3 regions of the Glaciecola petra genome follow, and region 3 is predicted to be linked to each of the others. Evidence: predicted binding sites of a transcription regulator. Region 3 holds the regulator's gene; each other region holds the start of a gene.
What was found. Region 3 encodes sigma-54, which starts transcription at its own class of promoters, with help from an activator protein. Its sites were predicted from a motif close to GTTGGCACGNNNNTNGNNT; they were not measured.
Positions count from the first base shown of each region.

Region 1: a site for sigma-54 is predicted at 5,404-5,422, ahead of RM552_RS10990 (DUF642 domain-containing protein). Genes of this name have one in related genera too.
Region 2: a site for sigma-54 is predicted at 3,707-3,725, ahead of RM552_RS12690 (ANTAR domain-containing response regulator). Genes of this name have one in related genera too.

Region 1 is NZ_JAVRHX010000003.1:43,664-50,053, forward strand. Features, by position in the region: gene RM552_RS10975 (glycoside hydrolase family 3 protein) at 1-1,097, opposite strand, end outside; gene pbp4b (penicillin binding protein PBP4B) at 1,383-3,890, shown strand; gene RM552_RS10985 (Na+/H+ antiporter NhaC family protein) at 3,907-5,280, shown strand; gene RM552_RS10990 (DUF642 domain-containing protein) at 5,500-6,129, shown strand; gene RM552_RS10995 (hypothetical protein) at 6,219-6,390, opposite strand, start outside.
Region 2 is NZ_JAVRHX010000003.1:424,772-431,161, reverse strand. Features, by position in the region: gene RM552_RS12700 (nitrate reductase) at 1-2,690, shown strand, start outside; gene cobA (uroporphyrinogen-III C-methyltransferase) at 2,687-3,604, shown strand; gene RM552_RS12690 (ANTAR domain-containing response regulator) at 3,852-4,424, shown strand; gene RM552_RS12685 (CmpA/NrtA family ABC transporter substrate-binding protein) at 4,421-5,533, shown strand; gene RM552_RS12680 (NAD(P)-dependent oxidoreductase) at 6,077-6,390, shown strand, end outside.
Region 3 is NZ_JAVRHX010000004.1:275,000-281,389, forward strand. Features, by position in the region: gene RM552_RS14130 (calcium/sodium antiporter) at 1-52, shown strand, start outside; gene RM552_RS14135 (KpsF/GutQ family sugar-phosphate isomerase) at 169-1,131, shown strand; gene kdsC (3-deoxy-manno-octulosonate-8-phosphatase KdsC) at 1,132-1,686, shown strand; gene lptC (LPS export ABC transporter periplasmic protein LptC) at 1,683-2,243, shown strand; gene lptA (lipopolysaccharide transport periplasmic protein LptA) at 2,293-2,838, shown strand; gene lptB (LPS export ABC transporter ATP-binding protein) at 2,841-3,569, shown strand; gene RM552_RS14160 (RNA polymerase factor sigma-54) at 3,784-5,292, shown strand; gene hpf (ribosome hibernation promoting factor) at 5,316-5,603, shown strand; gene ptsN (PTS IIA-like nitrogen regulatory protein PtsN) at 5,686-6,129, shown strand; gene rapZ (RNase adapter RapZ) at 6,138-6,390, shown strand, end outside.

The sequences.
Region 1 (6,390 bases), on a different contig from region 3:
GAAATACGATATGGCATCAGTGTAATATCAGCGCCAGCATCAATCGCTTTTATTACGGCTTCTTTTGGCTCTAGAAATTGTGAAATAGCTGCCATGTCTAATGCGTCTGTCACAATTAAACCCTTATAGCCTAATTGCTCGCGCAGCAAACCCGTCAGTATTTTTTTCGACAAGGTCGCAGGAAGCGTCGTTTTTTTACCGGTCTTGGTCTGGAAGCTGGTATTGTCTAAATTTGGGTATTGAATGTGTGCTGTCATAATCATGTCGGGCACTGCACTTGGTGTTTTTCCATTTATTACATGTTTAAATGGTGCAAGGTCTATCGAATGAATTATCTCAGGCGTATGAGCCACTTTGGGCAAGCCAACATGACTATCGATCTTGGTATCGCCATGTCCTGGAAAGTGCTTTGCGGCCCCCGCAATCCCATTTGTTTGCATAGCAGCAATAGCAGCTTGGCCTAAATCAGCGACAAGTTCTGGAAATTGAGAATATGACCTTACATTAATTACTGGGTTTGCAGGATTACTATTCACATCCAATACTGGCGCAAAGTTAACACTAAAACCAAGCATTCTAAGTTGCCGCGCATGTTCAGTTGCGATTGCGTCAGCAAAATAGACATCATGTTTCGCATAAGTAGCGCCAATAGCCATGTTACCTGCAAATCCCAAATACTCATCTTGTGGCAATCTAGAAACACGCCCCCCCTCTTGGTCAAGACCAATATATGCAGCTACTGACTGATTACTTGATTGATTGCGTGAAATAGCCGATTGAATTGCCCTGTTAAGGGTTAAAATTTGTTTTTTGTCAGTCAAGTTTTCAGAAAACAAAATCACCCCACCTACTTGCGTCTCGCTGAGCAGTTCGCTTAACTCGCTAGGCAAAGTCGTCACTGGCATTTGACAATAACCGACAGCTGCAGGTGAACAAAAATAACGCAAATCAATAAAGAGTTGTTGTGCAAGTTTATACTTGAGCGTGGGTGAAGAATGTGTTGATTTGCTTGTTTCATTCCCTTCATTGGCAAATGTATGAGGGAATAGATGTGAGCTAATTCCGCATACCATCACAAATAATAGTAACTTATGCACGCAAAGTGTTTCCTTTGTTTAATGAATTCTCTCTATCGAAATATAATAGTGAACTAATCTCAATATACGAGATATTTACATTGCTTATGTCAGCCTAACACAATCTATACACAATATATTACTATGTTAGTGCTTTTTAAAATGATGTAAGAAAATGTCGTTATCAGCATTCAACTTTGTGGCATTTTATAAGACTATAATAACTGACCTTGTATGTTACTAGGCTTAGAATTACTATGATTATATGCCAAACATAGAAATTAGAAATCAGGGATAAGAACACAAATGAAAGCATGCTTTACATTGATGAATCGACTTACCAGACAGTTTGGCAATATAGTGTGTATTTTTACCCTGAGTGTTTTGATCATCAGTTGTACTAGCAGTAGCCACTTTACAGAACTACCCTCAAGTAATTATAGCTATCGAGTTAAGTCCTTAGTCATGCATTTTACTGCGGTCAACTACCAAGACTCAGTCAAGTTCTTAGTAAACGAAGGTGGCGGCGTGAGTTCACATTATCTGATTCCCCAACTGAATGATGACAGTTACCCTAAAGACAATATAGAAGTATTAAAGCTAGTCGACGAAACTGAACGAGCATGGCACGCAGGCGTTAGCTATTGGCAGGGCCGTTCTGGCTTAAATGATTCATCTATAGGCATTGAAATTGTCAATATGCCAGAATGCATTGAGCAAGATGTACCGCCGGGGTTTATCAAACCAAAACCATTATGTATTTTTCCCGAATTTGAAAGTAAACAAATTGACTTGTTAATTGCCCTTAGCCAAGACATTTTGGCGCGTAACCCCGACATTACACCAACAGCGGTTATTGGTCATTCCGATATCGCACCTTCACGTAAAAACGATCCTGGACCTCGTTTTCCTTGGCAAAAACTATATGAAGCGGGTATTGGAGCTTGGTATGAAAAAGATGCCGTTGCTAAATATTGGCAAATATTCAACGAACATCCGCCACACCTTGGTTTGCTACAACGAGCCCTCTACACATACGGGTATGGAATCAATTTAACTGGCGAACTAGACAAACAAACACAAGATGTATTAGGAGCGTTTCAGATGCATTTTGTGCCTTGGCAGGTTAATTACAATCCTGACAATAGCACTGCTGCAACCTTATTTGCTTTGCTCGAAAAGTACTTTCCTGAACAATTGACTGACCTAGTGGAAGAATATAGTAAGCACAAAGTAAATAGTGCTACCGAATCAGCAGCTATTCGTCCGAAAAATCAACTCAATATGCTCTTTTTGAATGATAGTCCAGCCAATAAAAATGGAAAACGTTTGTATAACGATAAACGCTATTCGTTTTTAGGGCTTGCCAACACTGGCACACTCATTCTGCAATCTGAAAATATAGAGTCTGCAGATATCATCATAAATGGGCAAAAACTAAATATTAGCGACCGCTTTAATCATCAAGAGCAACTTGTTTATTCGATCGCAAGGCGCACTCGAAATGGAATCAACACAATAAAAGTAAACAACATAAAGGGCGCAGAAAATGGCACATTAACACTTTCAATCCCTTACCCCGAAATAACACCTTTGGATACATTTGCCTCAAATGGTATCGACTTTTCAGCGGTTGATTCGCTCATTGAACATGACGTCGAAAATGGCTTCCCCGGTGCAACTTTGCTCGTTTTATATCAAGGTAAAATAGTAAAACGTTCGGCCTATGGATATGCAAGGAAGTATGCAGATGGTGGAGAATTACTTACTATTCCTGAACCCATGCTGGCCAGCACACAATTTGATTTAGCTTCAAATACAAAAGTATTTGCAACCACAATGGCAATCATGAAACTCGTCAGTGACGGCCATTTAGATGTCGATGCGCCATTATCACAATACCTTGAGGAATATTCGGGTGCAGGCAGAGAGACCCGTTCAATAGCAGATTTACTTACCCATAGCTCTGGATACAATAGTGAAGTTCAGCTTTTTAAGTTAGATAACCCATTTGGGGAAGCCTTATATTCGCAAGACAAAGCCTTAACTCGTGACATTTTATTAAAAAAACTCCCTTTTGCTCATACAAAAGACAGCGCTCAGCAATACAGCGACACCAACTTTATGATATTAGGCTTATTAGTTGAACGAATAACAGGCATGCCTTTGGATGAGTATGTTGAAACGCATATTTATAAGCCACTAAACTTAGCAGCTACCATGTATAACCCTTTACAAAAACGCCAACAGAAGTCGTTTTTTGCGGCGACCGAAATAAAAGGAAATACACGTGCCGGCGAAGTCGATTTTGCCAATATTCGTAAATATGTATTACAAGGTGAAGTTCATGACGAAAAAGCCTACTATTCGCTACAAGGTGTGGCAGGTCACGCTGGCCTATTTTCTAATGTAGATGATTTAGCCGTATTGGCAAAACTGCTACTAAACGGCGGTGGTTATGGCATGCACGCACTATTTGACGCAAATACATTAAAACGCTTTACTCATCCTAGACACAGTGAAGATTCTTTCGGACTTGGCTGGCGCCTTGCCGCAAACGATAACAAATGGCATTTTGGGGCTTATGCTAGCGAACAAGCTTTTGGTCATACCGGGTGGACTGGAACAGCAACTCTTATTGACCCCAAATTAGATTTAGCCGTGATATACCTTAGCAATAAAAAGCATTCTCCTGTGATAAAGCAGGGTGAAAAACTATATTTTGAAGGCGATAAATTTGATAGTGCTCGCTATGGCAATGTGATGACACTCATATACGAAGCGATATTGTCTAGCAAATCAAGCAACGAGTGAACAGGAGTATATCTACTTGGAATGGTTAACAGTTTTACCACCTCTTATTGCAATACTAGTGGTGCTTTGGAAAAAAGAAGTCATTTTAGCGCTATTACTATCTATTGTTAGCGCTGAATTTTTACTCATTTTAAAAGCAGACGGCAGCAACTTGTTACTTACACCCATCAATACCATAGAACGGGTGGTATCTACTATTGGTGATGGTGGTAATGCACGCATACTTATATTTAGTTTACTGGTAGGTGCGTTATTGGCCTTTATGCGAGATTCGGGTGGGGTAGCTGCCTTTGTAAATAAATTAATCTCATCCGGTATTGCAAAAACAAAACGACGTGCAGCAGGCATTACCATGTTCACAGGTATTGTTGTATTTATTGAATCAAATTTGAGTGTGTTAACTGCAGGGATAATGGCACGCGGGTTATTTGACAAATTTAAAATGAGTAGAGCAAGGTTGGCCTATATTATTGACTCAACGAGTGCTCCTGTTTGCATATTGATACTACTAAATGGGTGGGGGGCATATATTTTAGCCTTATTAAGTACCTATGAGCTTGACCAAAATCCTCTGGTAATGTTGTGGAGCACACTTCCATACAACGTGTATGCATGGCTAACCTTGGTTGTTGTCGCGTATACTATCTTTGCCGACAAAACCCATGGTCCCATGAAAGAAGCTGAACAAAAGCTTGAACGTATCGACAGTCATGTAAAACTTGCTGAGCCAAGCAAGGCCCGCTACATGATTTTACCATTAGGAGTCATGATTGTTGGTATGATCGGATTTATGTTATGGACAGGTAACGGCGACTTAACCAAAGGCAGTGGTTCTCGGTCAGTTTTATATGCAACATTTTTAGCTTGTATTGTCGGTTATGCCCTCATAGTTTTTAGCAAACAAACAAATCACCAAGGCGCTTTCAAACTAGGTTTTTCAGGCATGAGTGAATTGTTACCATTAGTGACAATTGTGATGTTATCTATTGGATTAGGCGCTAGTTTAAAAGTACTTGGGACCGGGGTATTTGTAGCTGGATTAGTTGGCGATTTTTTGCCCATTTTTTTAATTGTGCCCATGTTATTTATAGCGGGTGGCATTATATCTTTTACAACTGGCACATCTTGGGGCACTTTTGCAATTCTCATCCCAATTGGCATGCCGCTCATTCAAACTTTGGGTCTGCCTCCCGAATTAGTGTTAGCTGCCATTTTAGGTGGCGGTATATTTGGCGATCACTGCTCTCCAATTTCAGACACTACAGCGGTGTCATCCTTAGCCGCTGGTTGCGATTTATTGAATCATGTAAAAACGCAGCTGCCATATGCCTTAACGGTGGGTGCGGTCACTGTACTGGCATACATTGTACTTAGTTTGGTCTTGATTTAGCAGAATGCCTGGCTTTGGTTAAGACGCGAGTGAGTCACTCATCAGACCTGTCTATTTTTTTTACACTTATCCCATGTAGCCTAAAAGCGCGCAATTATTTCATTGTATATCAATCACTTAAATATTGGCATTCATTTTGCTTTAGTCTAGCCGAGGGTAATTATGTTTAGCGTAATTACCCAAACATTTTAGTAAAGTAAACTGACTTTGGAGTACAAAATGAGAGTTTCAAGAAAAATCGCCGCAGTATTAGCATTAGTGCTTTGTAGTGGATTCGCCAACGCTAATTTAATTGTTAACGGTGGTTTTGAAAGCAATAGCGTAAACGATAACAGCTGGAGATGGTTTTTATCTGACAACGTTAACAGCTGGAGTGGAAGCAACATTGAAATTTGGGATTCACTAAATGGCGTGCATGCTTATGAAGGTGAAAATCATATCGAATTAAACGCACACCCTTACACTGGAAATGTGTTTACTATTTTACAATCATTTGCCACAAATATTGGCAGTGTATATGACTTTAGTTTTGCGTATCGTGCCCGCCGAAACAACAACGAAGCTTTTAGAGTTGATGTTTTATCTGGTACAGACAACGTATTTACTAACTTAATGGATGACCATGTAACATCATCTTGGTCTGTTTATAGCAATGTATTTACCGCGACTGACACAACTACTACATTGAGTTTTACATCGGTAATGCCTGCTACTTCTACTGTTGGTAACTTTATTGATGCTGTTTCAGTAACAGGACAGACTAGTCCAGTACAAGCATCTGCGCCGGCTTCTGCATTAATGATGGTGTTAGGATTAGCATTAATTGGCGCCAGAAGATTTAGCAAATAATGATAGCTAAACGTTAATTGCGAAATTTAACTGCAAATAATAAAAAACGAGGTTGATCATAGTCAACCTCGTTTTTTTATGAGTAGTTTTTAGTGCGTCAGCATGCTCGCTGTATAGGGCTGACTAAGTAAGTCTTCAAAAAGCTGCCAACGCAAGTCTGGATTGTCTGATGTCCCACCTTTAGCTTCAATATATTCTGCAACCAAGTCCTTACCCAAATTATAATTAATAACATAACTACGATATTGATCAATAAAGCGA
Region 2 (6,390 bases), on a different contig from region 3:
ATGATGCTTTACATCTTATGAGTGAAAAAATAAAATCTTGCCTGTCCAATTATGGGCCAGAATCAGTGGCGTTTTATTTGTCAGGTCAACTATTGACTGAAGACTATTACGTTGCCAATAAGTTGATGAAAGGGTTTATTGGTAGTGCAAATGTCGATACCAATTCACGTTTATGTATGTCATCTGCTGTTGCTGCTTATAAACGGGCTTTTGGAGCTGATGCGGTACCTTGTTGCTACGAAGATCTTGAGCATACAGAACTCCTCGTTTTAGTGGGTTCTAATGCAGCTTGGACACATCCTGTGCTATTCCAGCGCATGCAACAAGCCATCGCCAAAGATACTAAAAGGAAGTTGCTTGTTATTGACCCACGTAAAACCGCTACGAGTCAAAGTGCAGATTTACACCTAGCCATTAAACCAGGCACAGACACATGGCTGTTTAATGGTTTATTGCATTTTTTAATTGAGCACAAAGCATGTGACTACAAGTACATACAGGATAATACACAGGGCTTTAATGAGGTGGTTAAAGCGTGTGAAAATTATACCCTTGAAAGCGTTGCGTCTACTTGCGAACTGGATCGACTCGATTTATTACGGTTTTATACATGGTTTGCTGAAAGTAAAAGTACCATTAGTTTTTATTCAATGGGTGTTAATCAATCGACATCAGGTGTAGATAAGGCAAATGCTATTATTAATTGCCATTTAGCAAGCGGAAAAATTGGCAAAAAAGGCTCAGGACCATTTTCAATTACAGGCCAACCTAATGCAATGGGGGGGCGTGAGGTAGGTGGTTTAGCTAATATGCTGGCAGCGCATATGGATATTGAAAACCCTGAACATCAAGAGCTGGTAAAAACATTTTGGGAAGCACCCAATATAGTGCGAAAAAATGGTCAAAAAGCAGTGGATATGTTTGACGATGTGTTGTCAGGGAAGATTAAGTTTATTTGGATAATGGGTACCAATCCTGTTGTGAGTATGCCTAATCGAAGAAAAGTTGAAGCGGCATTGGCTCATTGTGAAACGGTTGTAGTAAGTGATCTAGTGCAACATAACGATACACTGGCTTTTGCTGATATTAAGCTTCCTGCCACAGGATGGAGTGAAAAAAATGGCACAGTGACTAACTCCGAACGTCGGATATCTCGTCAACGTGGCCTTTTATCGCCAACCGGAAACGCAAAGCATGACTGGCAGATTATTTGTGAGCTTGCGGCTAAATTGGGTTTCAAAAACGCTTTTAATTTTACCCATCCGCATCAAATATTTGTTGAACATGCCCGCTTGAGTGCTTATCACAACGGGGGTAAACGGTGTTTTAACTTGTCTGGTTTAACTAATTTAACTGAACAGCAATATGATGCATTAACACCTGTTCAGTGGCCTGTTATTTTACCAGAATCAATTTTGCCAGAATCAGTGTCGCCAGAATCGTCGCTGCCAGCCTCATCAGCTAAGTTAGGGCTCAAAAACGACCAAGGAACAACTAATACATTTTTGGGTACTGAACGTTTATTTACAGATAATAAATTCTATACATCTAATCAAAAAGCGATATTCATTGCAGTATGTGCTCAATTACCATATCAACGCACAACATCCCACTATCCGTATGTGCTAAATAGTGGAAGGATGCGCGACCAATGGCATACCATGACGCGTACCGGTAAGGCGCAGAAGTTGGTGGAACATAGTGAGCAAGCAGAATTATTTATCAATCCGAAAGATGCTGCAAAACATGGTCTACGCAATGGCGAGTATGTGACTCTAATGTCCGAAAGCAATGCGCACATACAAGATGCCAGTAAACAAGTTCTAGCTAATACAAGCGTTACATCAAAAACAAAACCTAGCCCGGCAATATTACCTATCAAAATTAGTCAAGAATTACGAAAAGGCGAATTATTCGTGCCGATACATTGGAGTAAATCAAACACTAGTCATGTCGATATAGCCTCATTGTATAGTTCTGCAAATGATCCTATATCAGGGCAGCCTGAACTGAAGCATGCGGCTGTCAATATTAAAAAAATAACGCCAACCGACTGTTTTACCCTTGCCATCAAAGCGTCATATTTTTCTAGCAAGTTGCGTTTGGCTGAATATCAAATCAATATCAACCAAGGTGATTTTTATATTCTTAAAATGGCATCATTTGGGCAAAAAAAACCATTAAACTCAGACTTAATTAAGCAGTATTTACCTGCTAACTATAGTTGGCTCTCTTGTCTTTATGCAGACACACAAAATAATCAAAAAGACCTCATTACATCGATATGTTTAAGTGACAAAAACGAGCTTGTTGCTTGCTTAACAGAGCATGCAGATACACATGCTGATGGCATTAATAATGAATTTATTAAGGAATGTTTTGCTCAACAAGCGAAGCTTGATCCTCTGACTCAACATCAATTACTTACCCGAACGGTACCTTCATATTACGAGCAGGGACGACTAATCTGTAGTTGTTTTAATGTTCGTGAAAAACAAATTCAAGGTGCTATCGACGAGGGCTGCGAGAGCGTATATGCCCTAGGTGAAAAGCTTAAATGCGGCACAAATTGTGGTTCATGTAAAAGTGAATTATCGAGCTTACTTCAACATGCAGAAAGTAGACATTCACAAGGTCTGAAAACAGACATGCAACGAAATAATATTTCTATTAAGGAGATTACAAAATGACCCTCGCTCAAACATTTAAAACACCATTTAATAAAGTGAGTGAGTTTTGCAAAGATAGTTTGCCCATATTTAATGGACCATTTTCACTATTTTTTAAAAATAGTAACCACAACAATAAAAATAGTGATTCGAGTGGCAGAGTGACTATTGTCGGTGCTGGACCAGGCGATCCTGATTTATTAACTATAAAAGCACTAAAGGCATTGCAAAAGGCTGATATTGTTTTGTTTGATTGGCTGGTATCGCCTGCCATTTTGCAATTAATACCCAAACACACAGCTAAAGAATTTGTCGGTAAGCGCTGCGGTAAACATAGCATGCCGCAAACAAGCATCAGTGAACTGGTGCTAATGCATGCCCAAAATGGTAAGAACGTAGTCAGACTTAAAGGCGGCGATCCCGCTATTTTTGCCAGAACGCTAGAAGAGGCAAAGGTGCTTGCCATGCACAATATTCCCTTTTCCATTGTACCTGGCATAACCGCCGCTTCGGGTGCTTCTGCATACACTGGCTTAACACTCACACATAGAGCTTGTGCACAGTCCGTGAGGTACATCACGGCAAGCTTGCAGAGGCCCGCAGACGAGCCAAACTGGAAAAGTATAGTTGCTAGCGCAGAGACTGAAACACTGGTGTTTTATATGGGCTTGTCTAAACTTGGTCTAATTTGCGAGCGATTACAAACCGCTGGGTTAACAGCAGGTTTTCCAATTTGTGTAATTGACAACGCTTGCACCGATGAACAGAAAATGGTCGTTTCAAATCTTGGTGATATTGAGAAAAACGAAGCCATAGCGGCATTAACAGGGCCAGCGATTATTGTGGTTGGCAGAGTGATTGAGCATTACCATCCAGTCAGCACTAGACCAATTGATTTGCACCAAACTAGTGATATTGTTGCCACTATTCGGTGAATGGCACGCTATGTGGCAAACTAAATTAAAGGCAATAGTCGATAATAACTCTTTAACTCTATGTAAATTATGGAATTTAAACTCAATTAAGCTTGTTGAGAAGTTGGCAAATAGATTGCAAATACATTCCAAATGGATAGTAGATACATAGCAAATATATATGAATATTTTAGTGCCCGTTCCAATCCTTGCAAGCAATATGGACTTTAATGAATAATCAGGCCTTCTTTCTTCGGTTTAACGCTCTTTGAATATACTATTAATAGACGATAACCAAAATCGAGCCCAAGCTATACAGCAAGCTTTGAAGGGCTCACAATATAGCATCACCCATCTGGTCAGTGCGGGTTCTTCGCTTTTGCGTGAAGTTGACATTGCAAAGCCAGATATGATTGTGATTGATATAGAATCCCCCGATCGTGATATCTTAGAAAGCCTTCACACTTTAAATCAAATCAATCCCAAACCTATCGTAATGTTTACTGAAACTCAGGACTCGCAAATAATAAAGCGCTCAATTAAGTCGGGTGTTAGCGCATATGTCACTGGTGATGCCGACCCTAACCGGGTCAGGGCAATTTTAGATGCCGCCGTTGCACGTTTCGAAGAGTTTCAAGATTTAAAAAGTGAACTTAAGTCGACTCAAAACCAATTAGGTGCTCGAAAAACAATTGAAAAGGCAAAGCGCATGTTAATTGAAAAACAAGGTCTTGACGAAGATGCTGCCTACAAAGCTATGCGTAAAATGGCTATGGATAGTGGTCAAAAACTCGAGCAAGTTGCTACTAATATTATGAATATGCTGAAGAATTTACCATGAAGATACACCACAACACGCCTTTGAAGGTAGGCTTCGTAAAATTAACTGATGCCGCGCCCTACATTGTGGCAAAGGAACTTGGGATTTATGAAAAATTTGGTTTGCAAGTAGAGCTTTTAGCACAAAATTCATGGTCTACGTTGCGCGATAAACTTGAGATGGGATTATTAGATGCGGCTCAAATGTTGGCGCCTATGCCGCTGGCCAATCAAGTAGGAATGTCTGGTAATCGTAAAGATATAATTATTCCGATGATTACTAGTCAAAATGGCAACGGTGTTACGCTAAGCAAGCGTTTATGCGAAGAAATTAAGCTTGCTAATGATTTAACTAAAATACCGTTCCCAATGCCTGCGAAGTTGCTCAAGAAAACACTAGAACGAAGAATAAAAGATAAGCATCCAAAATTAAAAATAGCCTGTGTTTTCCCTTTTAGTTGTCACTATTTGCAGTTGATCGATTATTTACATGTTGCCAAAATTGATATTGACGAGATCGAATGTGTATTTATGCCACCAACTAGCATGGCTATTAGTTTAGAAAGCGGGGACATTGACGGGTTTTGTGCTGGTGGCCCCTATAACGCAAAGTCGGTAAGAAACGACACTGGTGTTACCGTTCTTACATCGTATGACATTTGGCAAGACCGTGCCGAGAAAGTCCTCGCAATTACTCAGTGTGAATACGATAAGACCCCAGAAGTATTTCAGCATTTATGTGCTGCGTTAATAGAAGCATGCCAGTGGTTGAAAGAAGTGCCTAATCGTTTTGAGGCAGCTCGCATAATGTCGCGTGACCAATATTTAGATACCAAAATTGACATTGTTGCCCCGTCTTTATTGGGGAGTTGCTTAACTGAAGAAGGTCAAAGCCCAAGGCATCTTCCTCATTATAACCGTTTTTCATCAATATTTTCTGCTGCCGACGATGGACCATATGCAGTGAATCGGCCTACATTTGACCAAGCTGAATGGTTATATGGAAAGTTGCAACATGTATGGCCTCATGCGTTTGAAAATAAGATCGCCGAACAAGTAATGAAGCAATGCTTTAGGCCCGACATTTTTGCAAAAGCTATTACCACGCATAAAAAACACATTAATAAATAATCGTTACTTATGTTTTTTCATGATTTAAGACACTTAAATGTAATATTTATCAATTTTATCAAGCAAAAGGTCAACCTTTTGGTAAGTTTTATTTAGAATTTCAATCAATTATTGGTAAGATGATTTTGAAAAAAGCGTCTAAATTATCGTCGAAAACTATGACATTAAGTAAATTTCTTCTTCTTTATTCGTGTTAATTTAGCTTGAGCAAATAAGACTAACGCTAAGCTCCTTAGACTTTGTAAGCGCTTATATTTTCTCTGTTTATGCTTTCTGTTATTTGTTTAAAGCATTGAAATAAATGAATAAAATTTAAAAACCATTTTAATATTAGCCGCTAGTTAATAGTAATAATGCATAGCCTTGTATTGGAAACGTAGTATTATCAGTAATAATGGTAATACATTGTTGATATATTGGTTGACAATATTGTCCTGCATTGGTTAGTATGAATCATATTGTTAATCTCTATATAGGATTTATAACAAATGATTAACACACTGCATTTTCAAACATACACAATAACAATATTTAGGAGTGAGTATGGACAAGCCTAGCATTGGCTTCATCGGCCTAGGCCTTATGGGCAGAAACATGGTAGAAAACCTACAAAAAAGAGGTTTTAAACCGATCGTAATGGACCTTAATAAGGATGTTGTTGCTGAAGTTGTTGCACAAGGCGGGAGTGCCGCTGAATCTGCTGCACAATTGGCAGCTGACAGCGACATTGTTATGCTTTGCTTAACAACCTCAACTATCGTTGAGAGTGTAGTTTATGCTGAAGATGGCATTTTGGCTGGCATAAAAGAAGGCAGTGTTGTGATTGATTTTGGTACTTCTATTCCAGCTTCAACGCG
Region 3 (6,390 bases):
CAGTATTTTATTAGGCATATTTATTGGTTATCAATTTGTGTTGTTTTCCTGATTTTGTTTAGCTGTTTTAGTTTAGCTATTTGGATGTAGCCATTTTTAATATGGTGCAATAAATTGTCGTTTAAGGTTATTGGCCCGACTCACCTAATTTAGCTGTAAAGAATTGATATGACTTATATACAATCTGCAAAACATACATTCGATATTCAAGTCAAAGGATTGCAAACGCTTGCAAGCTCTCTCGATGAAAGCTTCGAAAAAGCATGTGAACTGCTGCTTAATTGCGAAGGAAAAGTTGTAGTGTGTGGCATGGGTAAATCAGGTCATATTGCGAATAAAATTGCAGCAACATTGGCTAGCACGGGCACTCCTGCTTTTTTTATGCACCCAGGCGAAGCCAACCATGGCGATTTTGGCATGTTAAGTCAAAATGACGTGTTAATTGGTATCTCTAATTCTGGCGAAACGAGCGAGTTAATAGGCTTATTACCGTCAATAAAACGCATTGGCGTGCCGATTGTCGCAATCAGTAATAATATGACCAGTAGCTTGGCCAAAGCTGCAGCAGTTGTGCTTAATTTACATGTTGAAAAAGAAGCATGCTCATTGGGTTTAGCCCCCACTACCAGTACCACCGCGACGCTCGTCCTTGGTGATGCACTTGCCATAGCATTACTTGAAGCTAAGGGATTTACTGCACAGGACTTCGCTTTTTCTCACCCGGGTGGAGCACTTGGAAAACGTCTTTTATTGCAAGTATCTGATGTCATGGTAAGCGGAAAAGACATGCCTATTGTTAACGACAGCGCCACATTAAAGCAAGCCCTACTGGAAATATCGTCCAAAGGCCTAGGGATTACTGGCATTGTGGATGGCGACAATAAACTTATTGGCATCTTCAGTGATGGTGACTTGCGCCGAACTTTAGATAAACAAATAGATATCCATACCGCTTTAGTGAGAGATGTAATGACTCAGGGCGGTATTAGTTTGCTAGAAAATAGTTTAGCAATCGATGCAATTAATCTTATGCAAAATAAGCGTATAGCCGCTTTGTTTGTATTAAACCAAAAAAATCAGCCCATCGGCGCTCTTAATATGTATATGCTGCTTAAAGCTGGGGTAGTGTAAATGTCTGAAATTAAAACCCTCTACGGCACTGTTTCTGCGTCGGTTTTTGAAAAGTGTAAAACCATCAAACTGGTTGTATTTGATGTTGACGGCGTTTTCAGCGACGGCAATATTTATATGGGTAATAATGGTGAAGAACTCAAAGCATTTAATACAAAAGACGGATATGGCATAAAGGCCCTAGCAAGTTGCGGCATCCAAACGGCAGTGATTACTGGCCGACAGTCAAACATTGTCGAAAAGAGAATGCAATCACTCAACGTGAATTACATTATTCAGGGGCGCGAAGATAAAAATACCGCAATGATTGAATTAATGGAAGTAAGTGGGTTTAAAGCTTATCAAATAGCGAGTATGGGCGATGATATGCCAGATTTAGGCTTATTTGCTCACAGTGCAATAAAAGCAAGCGTAAATGATGCGCACCCAATGGTAAAAAGGGAAGCAAACTACATCACAAGTTTAGGCGGTGGCAAGGGCGCAGTTAGAGAGTTTTGTGATTTGTTTTTGCAAGTAAATAACAAATTAGAATTTAGTCATGGTGCAAGCTTATGAACCGAATAGGATGGAGTATTGCGCTAATTTTCTCAGCGGTGTTAGCACTTTATTTACCCACACTATTGGAACCAGAGGACGCATTAAATGAAAACAATAGAGATGGTTCACTTATTCCCAATTACAAAGCAGTGAACTTAAATAGCAAATTGTATGACAAAGAGGGTAAGCTAAGCCATCAAATGGCTGCAGAACAAATGGAGCATTATGAAGAGTTAGGCTTTGCCGTGTTCACCAACCCTGTTTATACGCTTTATTTAGATTCGGGTGAGCCATGGCAAGTAACCGCCAATGAAGCAACCTTGCACGACAATAATCGCATTCAGTTAGAAAAGAATGTTAAGATTGTGAATCTGCGCACCGAAGAGTATGTGCGTGAAATCAACACCGAGTATATAGAAATAAATTTGCAAAATAAGACCTTAATGTCCGATCAGATCGTCGAAATAAGCGGACTTGATTATTCTGTAGTAAGTGTCGGTTTATTTGGGGATTTAACAACCCAACAATACGAGTTAAAAGATCATGTACAAACACAATTTAAGCCTAGCTTGTAAAATAATCGCGACATCTGTCTTGTTAGCTTCAATTCAGGTGGCGCACGCCATGCAAAATCAACAAAGCACGGCTCAAGATGAAAGTGCTACAGCCTCAAAAGTCGATGCCATCAGTACTGACTTTAACTTACCTGTTACCTTAGTATCGAATAGTCAAACACTCGATGGCAAAAAGAAAACCTCTATATTTATTGATAATGTAGTGATTAGACAAGGTAGCTTGGAAATATTGGCACAACGAGTAGAAGCCGATGCGGCCGCCGGTAAAGGCAAAGAAATCATTATGGCCAGCGGCAACCCTGCCAGCTATAAACAACGCTTAGAAGACGGTACTATGGTTGAAGCACGAGCTAACGAAATAGTATACGAAGTCGGAGCTCGTACAATATCACTCAAAGGTGTGGCATCTATTGTACAAAACGAAATTCAGGTTACTGGTGATTCCATCGTTTTTGATATGGCAAAGGAACAAATTCTCGCATCTAGTACAGCAGATAGCAGCGGCCCAGTTACCACTGTACTGAGCCCTGGTGCATTTTCAAATAGTACACCCTCAGATAAAAGTAAAGAGAATGAAAACGAGGAAGACGAATAGTCGTGAACAGTACACTTTGCGCAAAAAACTTAGCAAAATCATATAAATCGAGACAAGTCGTTAGAGACGTTAGTATTGAAGTCTCCACTGGCCAAATTGTTGGTTTACTTGGTCCTAATGGCGCGGGTAAAACAACGACCTTTTATATGATCGTAGGCTTGGTTCCCTTAGACAAAGGTAATATTTTTATAGATCAAATAAATGTGAGCATGCAACCAATGCACGAACGCGCCAGGCAAGGTATTGGTTATTTACCACAAGAAGCATCCATTTTTAGGAAATTGAGTGTTTATGAAAACCTGATGGCTATTTTGCAAACACGCAAAGATATTTCAAATAACCAGAGGGAACAAATAGCCGACGAATTACTCGACGACTTTAATATCAATCATATACGTAATAATTTGGGCATGAGCTTGTCTGGTGGCGAAAGAAGACGGGTGGAAATAGCAAGAGCGCTTGCAGCCAACCCTAAATTTATTTTACTAGACGAACCATTTGCAGGTGTTGACCCAATTTCTGTAAATGATATAAAGAAGATAATATACCAATTAAAAGAGCGCGGTATAGGAGTACTGATCACTGACCATAATGTCAAAGAAACCCTAGATGTATGTGAAACAGCCTATATTGTTAGTCATGGCGAATTAATTGCTTCTGGAAATGCGCAAGAAGTACTATCAAATCAAACAGTAAGAGATGTATACTTAGGTGAGCAATTTTCTTTGTAGTTATTTTGAGTAAACTTTATTCGATTATTTAAATAATCATGCAAAAGAATGGACGGTGTTTGTCGATGTAGTAATTGAGGAACACTTAATATAAGTACATTAAAAGAATATGTTATATTGAGAATAAGCAAGGCGATACGAGACTGTTAAACAAATTAATTTTATAGGTGATTATAGCTAATATGTGTGAATCGTTTGTAGTGATAGGAATGTAATGAAACCTTCTTTACAGCTTAAATTTAGTCAACAGCTAACAATGACGCCACAGTTGCAGCAGGCGATTAAGTTGTTGCAACTCTCCACATTAGACTTACAACAAGAAATTCAAGAAGCCCTCGATTCTAACCCCTTGTTAGAGTCACTCGAAAACGAGAGTCGTGATGACCGCAACCAAAGCGAATCCGATTCTGAAACAGCGGGCGCGTCGGCAAGTGCATCAGAAAATACCGAAACACAAATCAATGGCGAGAAAGATGGCTCTGATCAAATGGACAGTCATGAGGCTTTAGAAAATAAAGAATTGCCCGACGACCTGCCAGTAGATACCTCTTGGGACGAATACCTAGGCTCCAGTTCAGCGCCTACTAAAATGGTGGGCACCAATCCCGATGACGATTTTATTTATCAAGGTGAAACTGTTGAGAGCATTCAAGACCATCTAATGTGGCAAACAGAAATGACCCACTTTAGTGAAACAGATAAATCTATCGCCATCGCTATTATTGATTCAGTGGATGAATCAGGTTACCTGACAGTGAGTGCAGAAGAGATACTAGAGAGCTTAGATGACGCCGAAATTGAACTTGACGAAGTAGAATGCGTGCTCAAACGAATTCAACGTTTTGACCCAGTAGGCGCTGCAGCTCGCTCGGTACAAGAATGCTTGTTAGTACAATTGCAACAGTTTGACGAGAATACACCATGGTTGGAACAAGCACGCTCTTTAATTGAAGAACATAGCGATTTAATTAGCAGCAAAGACTACCGTACGTTGATGCGTAAAACACGGCTTAAAGAAGACCAATTACGCGAAGTCATGCGTTTACTAAAAACCCTAAATCCCCGTCCTGGTAGCGTTGTTTCTGCGAGAGAACCTGAATATGTCATACCCGATGTCAACGTTTACAAGAAAAAAGGAATTTGGACGGTAGAATTAAATAATGAAGCATTGCCGGCTTTATCCGTAAACGAAACTTACGCTCAGTTGTCAAAAACGACAAAAAATCCGAACGATTCTCAATATATCAAGTCTCACTTACAAGAGGCAAAATGGTTTATAAAGAGTTTAGAAAGTCGTAACGAAACATTACTCAAAGTGTCGCATTGTATTGTCGCAAAGCAACGAGAATTTTTTGAGCAAGGTCCAGAAAAAATGCAGCCCATGGTACTCAATGATGTTGCTGAAATGGTAGATATGCACGAGTCGACCATTTCTCGAGTCACCACACAAAAATATATGCATACCCCTAGGGGAATATTTGAGCTGAAATACTTTTTCTCTTCTCATGTGTCAACAGACTCAGGTGAAAACTGTTCGTCTACTGCTATTAGAGCCTTTATTAAGAAAATGGTCGCTGACGAACCATCCCATAAACCATTAAGTGACAGCAAAATTGCACAAATGCTCGCTGAGCAAGGCATAAACGTTGCTAGGCGAACAATTGCAAAATATCGGGAGTCTTTAAACATTCCCCCTTCCAATCAGCGAAAAAGTCTCGTGTAAACGAGCAAAAGAGGATTATTTATATGCAAATTAACCTGACAGGTCATCATGTAGAAATCACCGATTCATTACGCAACTATGTTGATACAAAGTTTGAAAAATTAGAGAGGCACTTTGATCATATCAACAACGTACATGTAATTTTAAACATCGAGAAATTGAGTCAAAAAGCTGAAGCTACAATGCATTTAAACGGTGGTGAAGTTTTCGCCAACAATGAACATACCGATATGTATGCAGCCATTGACGGCTTGATAGACAAGCTAGACCGACAGGTTATTAAGCATAAAGAAAAGTTAAAACGACATTAACTAGAGCGACTCAAATGCCAGCTCTATACTTTTAAGCTCCTTTAAGAATAAACGATATACTAACCATCGTTAAGAAATATCAATGATAATAAACGACATCATTTCACTCGACCGGACTCAATGTTCGGTTGAGTGCAACAGTAAGAAACGCATCTTTGAAATCATTTCTCAAATTGCTGTGAAACAATCTCCTGAATTAGACCAACTTGAAGTGTTAAGTAGCTTAATTAGCCGCGAAAAAATGGGCAGTACTGGCATAGGCAATGGCATCGCGTTACCGCATGGCAGGATAAAAGGCCTGGCCAATATGATAGCTGTAATTGTGACAAGCAATCACCCAATTGAATTTGATGCCATAGATGGTCATCCAGTCGATATCTTCTTTGCTATCTTGGTACCAGACGAGCAAACAGACCAACATTTACAAGCGCTTTCAGGTATCGCGCGCAAATTAAGTAATAAAGATATTGTAAAAGCCATCCGAAAAGCAGAAACTAAAAACCAAATAGTGGCAGCTTTGGCATAATAAACATCATGAAACTGTTAATAATAAGTGGGCGTTCAGGTTCTGGAAAGTCAATCGCTTTAAGAGCTTTAGAAGACTTGAGCTATTATTGTGTTGATAATATTCCGGTTTCACTCTTGCCCACGCTAACACATACAGTAGTTGAACAGCACGAGCTTGTTGCGGTTAGTATTGATGTTAGAAACATGCCCGAAACAGAAAATGAAATTAGTGAGTTACTCGAATATCTCCCTGAATTTTGGGATATCACTATTATATTTT